Regions from separate parts of the Paraburkholderia jirisanensis genome, predicted to be linked through region 2. Evidence: predicted binding sites of a transcription regulator. Region 2 holds the regulator's gene; each other region holds the start of a gene.
What was found. Region 2 encodes HrcA, which represses chaperone genes, less so after heat shock. Its sites were predicted from a motif close to TTAGCACTCNNNNNNNNNGAGTGCTAA; they were not measured.
Positions count from the first base shown of each region.

Region 1 (3,247 bases), on a different contig from region 2:
GGCCATCGCCCGCTGTTCTCTATGCGCTGACCTGGGTGATCGGCCTCGGCGTGCTCGCACTCGGCGCAGCCTGGATGTACTGGTTCGTCGTGATCGAGCGTAACGATTTGCCGTGGGGCGCGTTGCTGCTGCTGCCTTGCGTGGCGGTCATTGCGGCGGTGACGTTTCGCAATCACTTCAGATAGCTGGATGGGCGCGCACGGAGGACGGCAATCCGTCCGCCGCATTGCCGCGTACCTCTTGCGTCCGGTTTCCCCTCGTCCTGCGCACCTTCCGTCATTGGTTCGATCCTCGCCTCGCCACGACACCCGGTGTAATGGTTCGCTGGCCGGGTTAATTGATTGAACGTCAAACCGGCCGTACCCTGTTTTCGTGCCGGCCAGATGATCTCAAGGGTGACGTCAGTGTGGGGCGGCGTGATGGACAACAACTCTTCGTCAAGGACAAGAAATGGCGCTCCGCAAACTGCTTCCAGACAAGTTCACGCTGGCCCTCGTGTGTACGGTTGTCATCGCTACGCTTATTCCGTGCCGCGGTTCGGCGGCAGTTGTGTTTAATGGCGTGACGGATGCGGCGATTGCGTTGCTGTTCTTTCTGCACGGTGCAAAGCTTTCGCGGGAAGCAATAGTCGCCGGCGCCACCAACTGGAAGCTTCATGCTGCCGTCTTTTGCAGCACGTTTGTACTTTTCCCGCTCCTTGGCGTGGCGCTGCACCCCATTCTCGGAGGACTGGTACAGCCCTGGTTATATCTGGGTGTGCTATTTCTCTGTACCTTGCCTTCAACGGTGCAATCTTCCATTGCGTTCACGTCGATGGCGAAGGGAAATGTCCCGGCAGCGGTTTGCAGTGCTTCCGCATCCAGTTTGCTTGGGATCTTCGTTACCCCTGCGCTGGTGAGTCTGGTTGTGAGCAGTCAGGCAAAAAATGGCGGCTCGTCACTGCACGTGATAGGCGACATCACACTCCAGCTGTTCGTGCCATTTGCCCTTGGGCAATTGCTGCGCGGCTCTATCGGCAAATGGATAGACGCGCGCAAGCGGCTCCTTCAGTTTGTCGATCAGGGCTCGATCGTATTGATTGTCTATGTGGCGTTCAGCGAGGCTGTCAACGGGGGCCTGTGGCACATGCTGTCGGTCCGGTCGCTCGCCAGCGTCATCCTGATCGACGCGATATTGCTGGCCATGGCGCTTTTGATAACGACATACGCCAGCAAGCTGTTGGGATTTTCCGATGCGGACCGCACCACGATTATCTTTTGCGGATCCAAGAAGAGCATGGCGGCCGGTATATCGATGGCGAAAATATTCTTCGGTTCTCATGCCGGCCTGATTGTGCTGCCCGTCATGTTGTTCCACCAGATTCAGCTGATGACCTGTTCAGTTCTTGCCCAGCGCTGGGGGCAACGTGCAAGCGACGACCAGGTGCAAGGTCGCGGAGATCGAGTGCCGCCAAAGTTGTCCCGCGATATCGCCTCGTAGAGCGGCAAATATCAAGTGTCCGGAGTTTTATGATGAAAGACGGTTCAAGTTTTAAAGACGGTATCGAAAGCGATTCGTCGGCAACCCCGGCCGTACCACGGCCCGTTGCAGGTGAAACAGCGGATAGCACCGGTTCGCGGCGTTGGGCGTGGCCCGACGATCGCGGCCAGTACGACTGGATGGACCACTACAGCCCTTCCGGGAATTCATGGTGGTAGGGTATCCGTAAGCTTGGCGCCGGTCAGGGTTTTTCCTGGGTGCCTCGCGACGTAGCGGCCGGCCCGGCGTAGCAGTGAGTAGATTGGCGGGCTCGTCGGCGCAGTGCCGCCACGTGCCCTCGGGCCGATATTAAGTCGATGTTTTTGTTAAGAAAAGCCGCTTTTCTGCAGGCCTTGACCGCAACCGCGAGGCTCAGGCTAAAGCGCGCAAAGTCCAAGCTTGTACGCCCCCAGCCGTCAGTCAACCCTGACGACGCTTCTTGAATTTGTCACTGCCCCTCCATATAATTAGCACTCACCGCACGCGAGTGCTAACAAATTTGCCTGGCCGGGTTCGCCGGTTGGGTTTTCCTCAGCGTTCTTCAGTCTCAATTCAAGAGAGGAGTATGTATGAACCTTCGTCCTTTGCATGATCGCGTGATCGTCAAGCGTCTGGATCAGGAAACCAAGACCGCTTCGGGCATCGTGATCCCCGAAGCCGCAGCGGAAAAGCCGGATCAAGGCGAAATCCTCGCAGTCGGCCCGGGTAAGCGCGACGACAAAGGCAGCCAGATCGCGCTCGACGTGAAGGTCGGCGACCGCGTGCTGTTCGGCAAGTACGCTGGCCAATCCGTCAAGGTGGATGGTCAGGAACTGCTGGTAATGCGTGAAGAAGACATCATGGCTGTGGTGAACAAGTAAGTTCGCGTCCAGTTCATTCAAGAGAATTCAAGGAGTTAGAAGATGGCAGCTAAAGACGTCGTGTTCGGCGATTCCGCACGTTCCAAGATGGTCGAAGGCGTGAACATTCTCGCCAATGCAGTCAAAGTCACGCTGGGCCCGAAGGGTCGTAACGTGGTGCTCGAGCGCAGCTTCGGCGGCCCGACGATCACCAAAGACGGTGTCTCGGTCGCGAAGGAAATCGAGCTGAAAGACAAGCTCCAGAACATGGGCGCACAAATGGTCAAGGAAGTCGCTTCCAAGACCAGCGACAACGCCGGCGACGGCACGACGACGGCAACCGTGCTGGCTCAGTCGATCGTTCGCGAAGGCATGAAGTACGTCGCATCGGGCATGAACCCGATGGACCTGAAGCGCGGTATCGACAAGGCCGTGGCTGCCGCAATCGAAGAACTGCGCAAGATCAGCAAGCCGTGCACGACCAACAAGGAAATCGCTCAGGTTGGCGCGATTTCGGCGAACAGCGATTCGTCGATCGGCGATCGTATCGCTGAAGCGATGGACAAGGTCGGCAAGGAAGGCGTGATCACCGTCGAAGACGGCAAGTCGCTGCAAGACGAGCTGGACGTGGTTGAAGGTATGCAGTTCGACCGCGGCTACCTGTCGCCGTACTTCATCAACAACCCGGACAAGCAAGTTGCCGTGCTCGAAAACCCGTTCGTGCTGCTGCACGACAAGAAGGTTTCGAACATCCGCGATCTGCTGCCGGTACTCGAGCAAGTCGCCAAGGCTGGCCGTCCGCTGCTGATCATCGCTGAAGACGTCGAAGGCGAAGCGCTGGCTACGCTGGTGGTCAACAACATCCGCGGCATCCTGAAGACGGTTGCTGT
Region 1 is NZ_BAAGSQ010000033.1:816,183-819,429, reverse strand. It holds gene ACYVNQ_RS35665 (hypothetical protein) at 1-185, shown strand, start outside; gene ACYVNQ_RS35660 (bile acid:sodium symporter family protein) at 451-1,479, shown strand; gene groES (co-chaperone GroES) at 2,088-2,378, shown strand; gene groL (chaperonin GroEL) at 2,421-3,247, shown strand, end outside.
Region 1: groES (co-chaperone GroES) is a predicted target of HrcA. The motif match lies at 1,986-2,012, and genes of this name have one in related genera.

Region 2 (3,247 bases):
AACGCATAAGCGGTCGAACCGGTGGGCGTGGCAACGATCAGGCCGTCCGAGCGCTGGTTGTACATGAAGCGGCCATCCACCGACACGCGCAGTTCCGCCATGCCGGATACGCCGCTGCGGTTCACCACCACGTCGTTGAACGCAAGCGCGTGATAGATCGGCTCGCCGGTGCGCATGATGCGCGCTTCGAGCAACATGCGTTCTTCACGCTCGAAGCTGCCGCTGAGCATTTGCGGCACGGCTTCCCGCATATCGGAAATCGGGATGTCGGTAATGAAGCCCAGCCGGCCGTGGTTGATGCCGATCAGCGGCGTGCGGTAGGGCGCGAGCTGCCGGCCGATGCCGAGCATCGTGCCGTCGCCGCCGAGCACGACCGCCACGTCGGCACGTGCGCCGATCTCGGCGGCCCGCAATGCCGGATAGTCGGTCACGCCGATTTCGTGCGCGGTCTGGGCCTCGAATACGACGTCGAAGCCACGCTTCGCGATGCACGAGGCGAGCTCGGTCAGCGGCTCGCCGATGCCTGGCGTATTGTTGCGCCCGATGAGCGCAACGGTCTTGAACTGGCTGGTAACTTGCATGCCGGCATTACACCATAGCTGCGTGCTGAAAAGAACCGTTGCGGCAGGCCGCACCCGCGCGCTCCTGCGTCGGGCGCTCGCGCGCTCGCCTCGACGGGCTGGTAACGCACACCGGCGTGCACCCGATTATCGTTAGAATGGTGAAGCGTTGATGACAGCCGCGTGCAACCACGCGCGCGGCTAGCGGGACGCAGCCTGCGCGCTGGCGCGCAGCAAGGCGCCGGCGGTCGCACGCGGCCGGTACGGTTAATGCTCGCTGCGGCAACCCTGTTAGGCTAAAATTTTTCCTCATGCTAGATCCCCGCGCACAAACCCTCCTGAAAACGCTGATCGAGCGATATATCGCCGAAGGTCAGCCGGTCGGCTCGCGCACGTTGTCGCGATATTCCGGGCTCGAGTTGAGCCCGGCCACGATCCGCAACGTGATGTCCGACCTGGAGGAGCTGGGTCTGGTCGTCAGTCCGCATACGTCGGCTGGCCGTATTCCGACGCCACGCGGCTACCGGCTGTTCGTCGACACGATGTTGACAGTCGAATCCGCCGCCGACGAAGAAGCGCTCACGCGCGTCGTGCAAAAGACGCTGCAGGCAACGCTGCAGGGCGGCGAGCCGCAGAAGATCGTCGCCGCAGCGGCGAGCGTGCTGTCCAATCTGTCGCAGTTTGCCGGTGTCGTGCTGACCCCGCGGCGCAGCCACATGTTCAAGCAGATCGAGTTCATGCGCCTGTCCGACAAGCGCATTCTGCTGATCATCGTGACGCCGGAAGGCGACGTGCAAAACCGCATTCTTGCCACCCAACGCGATTTTTCCCCGGCGCAGCTGATCGAGGCCTCCAATTACATCAACGCGCATTTCGCCGGACTGTCGTTCGACGAGGTGCGGCGCCGGTTGCGCGAAGAAATCGACCAGTTGCGCGGCGACATGACGGCCCTGATGCACGCGGCGGTAACCGCCAGCACCGATGAAACCGATACCGGCGAAACCGTGCTGATTTCCGGCGAGCGCAAGCTGCTCGAAGTGGCGGACCTGTCGTCGGACATGGCGCGCCTGCGCAAGCTTTTCGATGTATTCGACCAAAAGACCAGCCTCCTTCAGTTGCTCGACGTATCGAGTCACGCACAGGGAGTGCAGATTTTCATCGGCGGCGAATCGAATCTCGTGCCGATCGAGGAAATGAGCGTGGTGACCGCGCCGTATGAAGTGAACGGCACGATCGTGGGCACGCTCGGCGTGATCGGGCCGACGCGGATGGCGTACAGCCGCGTGATTCCGATCGTCGATATCACTGCGCGCCTGCTTTCGACCACGCTTAGCCAGCAGTGAACTTACTGCACCTGCATGCGCGGCATGCAGTGCAATGCCGGACACCATGATGCGTCGCCGCACGCGCGTTGCCAATTAGCCGGATGGCCGACTTTCGGTCGCATGGCGCGCCGCTATAATGGCCCTCACCTGAACCGTCGCCGCGACCCACGCGGCCTTTTGTGCCAACCCTATGCGCTTCGATCTCGAGCGGCCTTTGCAGTCTGCTGTCGCACATCGCGTCGCAGTCTTGCTGATCAATCTCGGCACGCCCGATGCGCCTACGCCGGGTGCTGTGCGCCGCTATCTCGCGCAGTTCCTGTCCGATCCGCGGGTGGTCGAAATTCCGGCGCTGCTGTGGCAGATCATCCTGCGCGTGTTGATTTTGCCGTTTCGCAGCCGCGCGTCGGCGAAGAAGTACGCGGCGGTGTGGATGCCGGAGGGCTCGCCGCTGCGAGTGCATACAGAGAAGCAGGTCGAAGGTTTGCGCCATCTGCTGCACCTGAACGAATACGCAGTGCTGGTCGAATACGCGATGCGCTACGGCACGCCCGACATTCCCGCGATGCTGAACCAGTTGAAGCTGGCAGGCGCCGAGCGGGTACTGCTGATGCCGATGTACCCGCAATATTCGTCGTCGACCACGGCCACCGCGTTCGACGCGGCGTTCGGCGCGCTGAAGCGGATGCGTAACCAGCTCGAGATACGCACGGTGCGTCAGTATGCGGATCATCCCGCGTATATTTCGGCGCTCGCGGCGCAAGTGCATCATGACTGGCACGTGCACGGCCGTCCCGATTTCGCGGCGGGCGACAAGCTGGTGCTGAGTTTTCACGGCGTACCCAAACGTACGCTCGACCTGGGCGACCCGTATCACGAGCAATGTCAGCAAACGGCGGCCTTGCTGATGCATGCGCTTGCGCTGACGCCGGTCGAGTGCCGCGTAACGTTCCAGTCGCGCTTCGGCAAGGCCGAATGGCTGCAGCCTTATACGGCGCCGACGGTGAAGGAATTGGGCGCTGCGGGCGTGCGGCGGGTCGATGTGTTTTGCCCGGGGTTCACGGCCGATTGCCTCGAGACGGTCGAGGAGATCGGCATGGAAGTGCGCGCGGAATTCATGCAGGCGGGCGGCAAGGAGTTTCATGCGATACCCTGCCTGAACGCATCGTCGGCGTGGATTGCCGCATTGGGCGAGATCGTGGCGCAGCATCTGCAGGGGTGGCCGGTTCAGGCGGCTGCGCCGCAAGCAGCGGTTGCATCCTGAGCGGGCGGCACAAACTGGGCGACAGGCGTGTCTTGCCGGACGCCCGCCGCACTACTGGCAACAGGCACCTCGACTACAGTACTTGTCCGATGGTTTTTCTC
Region 2 is NZ_BAAGSQ010000029.1:217,384-220,630, forward strand. It holds gene ACYVNQ_RS26705 (NAD kinase) at 1-581, opposite strand, end outside; gene hrcA (heat-inducible transcriptional repressor HrcA) at 872-1,903, shown strand; gene hemH (ferrochelatase) at 2,076-3,146, shown strand.

Region 3 (3,247 bases), on a different contig from region 2:
GCGACGAGGCGCTGCGCTACGGCGCCGGTGTCGCAGCCGACGCGGCGACGGCAGTGGTCGAGGCGGTCGTCAGCGGATTGAACCGGTCCGTCTGGCCGACACTCGAGCGCAAGGTCGCAGCGTGAGTGCCAACTGGGCACAACCGCAGGAATGAAAACGTAAGGAAAAAGCAGAAGACGCGGCAGGCAATGCACGTTGCACGCGGGCAGTCCCGATCGGACGGCCCGCGGGAACCAACGCCTACGAGGCGAATCCGACAGGAATGAAAGCCATCGCCATCATTCCAGCGCGCAACGGGTTGCCTGCCATGCGATCAGCCGCCACTGCCCTTCTTCCTGCGCCTGAATCGCCGTGTACGCAATCGGAAACAGCAACGCGCCGTTGTTCGCTTCCATCTCGATCAGCGCGCGGCCTGTCACCACACAGGTCTCGCGCCCGACCGGCAGCACATCCTGCGACTGGATCTCGATCTGGCGATAGCGGCGGCGCCCGGCGGTGATCGCGTCGATGAATTGCTGCTTGGTCTCGCGCTTGCCGTTCGTATGGACGTAGATCACGTTATCCGACAGCAGCGCGTCGAGCTGCGGCCCGTTGCCATCGACCATTGCACGAAAGCGCTCGCGTTCCAGCCCGCGAATCGCATCGATCACTTTTGCGGCCATCGCATTCGCCCCCTTCTCTACCAGAGCCGAAAGCGGCCGCGGTCGTCAGAAGTTGTACTGCACGTAGATTTGCTGGAAATTTATACCAGGATTCGGCTCTTTGATACTAGCGTTCGATTCGTGCTGAAAACGATAGCCGACCTGATACTGCTGCCGGTTGCCGAACGCCGCGCCCACGCCGACCATGTCCGCGAACTGGAACGCCGAGCTCAGCGTATAGCCGTCCGAGATGCGCGGGTGCGTAATCAGCCGCACGCCGACGCCCGCTTCGATATACGGCCGGATCAAACCGCTGCCCTTGATGAAGCGGAACACCGGCGTCACGCCGAACTCGCCGATGTTGTCGTGGCGGTTGCCCTCATCGGTATGCCACCACGCAGCGTGCGCTTCGCCGACCAGCGAGAAGTGCCAGTCTCCGATATACCACCAGGTGAGGTTGGGGTCCCAGACGAACCCAAGATCGCCTTTGCGAACGTGGTGGTCTGCGAGACCGCCTGCTAACTGAACGCCGAACTGGTCGGCGCTTGCCATGCCGGAAATGCCGAGGAAACTTGCAGCACAGATGCTTTTTAGTGTCAGGTCACGCAAAAACGCTTTCTTTTTGTTCATCGGATGCCCTGGATTGGCAGGTTGAACGTTGAGCCGGGGGAAGAATGACGATTTTAGAGATAAGAGAAGCCATCAGACCCTCTAAAAACATGTCAGCCGTCGCAATTACTTCCCTCTAATAGTGAAAAAATCATGTGCGCGGAAATACCTGACGCGCATTGGGGCTAAATCGTACTCTGCTGGGGAACATTACGCAGAAACGGTACAATGCTATCGAAACATGAATTTTGATAGCAACTCGGGAACTTGGAAGACCCTACAGGTTCTAAGAATTAGCACTCGGTATTTGAGAGTGCTAACATCCACAGACGCCGTTCCGAACGGCGTTTTGTCTGACCCAAAGGAGTACGCTACGTGAGCAACACAATGACCCTCCCGAATATTCTCAGCCCGTCGTCGGCTAAGGCCGCTTCGGCAGGTGCACTGGCGCTCTCGCACGCTTCGCTTCTGCCCGGACAGCTGGGCAACATCGACGCCTACATCCAGGCCGTCAATCGGATTCCGATGCTGACGCCGGCAGAAGAGCGGCAGTTCGCCACGGAGTTTCGCGAGCAGAACAATCTCGAATCGGCGCGTCGTCTGGTGCTGTCGCACTTACGGCTGGTGGTGTCGATCGCGCGCAACTATCTCGGCTATGGTTTGCCGCACGCCGACCTGATTCAGGAAGGCAACATCGGCCTGATGAAGGCAGTGAAACGCTTCGACCCGGAGCAGAACGTCCGCCTCGTGTCGTATGCGATGCACTGGATCAAGGCGGAAATTCACGAATACATCCTGCGCAACTGGCGCATGGTGAAGGTCGCGACCACGAAGGCGCAGCGCAAGCTGTTCTTCAATCTGCGTAGCCACAAGCAGACGCTCGCGGCGTTCACACCGGACGAAATCGAAGGCCTCGCGAAAGAGCTGAACGTGAAGCGCGAAGAAGTGGCCGAAATGGAAACGCGTCTGTCCGGCGGCGATATCGCGCTGGAAGGCCAGGTGGAGGACGGCGAAGAGTCGTACGCGCCGATCGCCTATCTGGCCGATTCGCACAGCGAGCCGACTGCCGTGCTGGCCGCACGTCAGCGCGACAAGTTGCATAGTGACGGGATTGCCAGTGCGCTCGAATCGCTGGACGCGCGCAGCCGCCGCATCATCGAGGCACGCTGGCTGCAAGTCGCGGATGACGGCTCGGGTGGTTCGACGCTGCATGAACTGGCCGACGAATTCGGCGTGTCGGCCGAACGCATCCGCCAGATCGAAGCAAGTGCGATGAAGAAAATGCGCGGCGCGCTGGCTGAATACGCGTAACGCATCAGCGCCGGACACCTTCCGGCACATTGACCGAAGTGTGCAGTGAGCATCGAATGAAGCCCTGCCGTCGCAAGACGGCAGGGCTTTTTTATCGCCTGCGAGCTCGACGGCGGCATTCGGCTGCGTTCTGCGACGTTGCGTTTCCTTGACGTATCGCAAGCCGCGTCACAATACTTGAGTCACCTGTCCCTCTTCGCGACCCATTGCCGCAGCGCGGCACGCGCATTGCGGCAAGCCCGCTCCTAGAATCGTTATGCATTCGCCGACGCCCTTTCACAGGGCCGGCAACTGGCCGGAAGCCTGGCGATCTCACGTTGCCAACAACCGAACATGACCATAACGCTGAATCATAGGAATCCTTTTCGTGCCGCGTGCATCAAGTGCGTCGCACGCATCGTCAGATGGGCCCGCGGCCCGACCTTCGGGCGCGACATCGCGCTCGTCCTCGCGATCAAATTCGTGCTGCTGATCGCGCTCAAGCTCGCCTTCTTCAATCATCCGCAGGCGCAGCATATGTCGCTGCCACCCGCCCAGGTCGCTCAGGCACTGCTGTCGGTGCCGGCATCGAATCCATCAGAAGTCAGAAGGTGATCACCATGCCCACTAGCGACGTCGTCGACCTCTCGCGTCTGCAGTTCGCCATCACGGCGCTCTACCACTTCCTGTTCGTGCCGCTCACGCTT
Region 3 is NZ_BAAGSQ010000027.1:370,203-373,449, forward strand. It holds gene leuA (2-isopropylmalate synthase) at 1-125, shown strand, start outside; gene ACYVNQ_RS24395 (nuclear transport factor 2 family protein) at 279-662, opposite strand; gene ACYVNQ_RS24400 (acyloxyacyl hydrolase) at 708-1,271, opposite strand; gene rpoH (RNA polymerase sigma factor RpoH) at 1,626-2,561, shown strand; gene cydP (cytochrome oxidase putative small subunit CydP) at 2,895-3,155, shown strand; gene ACYVNQ_RS24415 (cytochrome ubiquinol oxidase subunit I) at 3,161-3,247, shown strand, end outside.
Region 3: rpoH (RNA polymerase sigma factor RpoH) is a predicted target of HrcA. The motif match lies at 1,544-1,570, and genes of this name have one in related genera.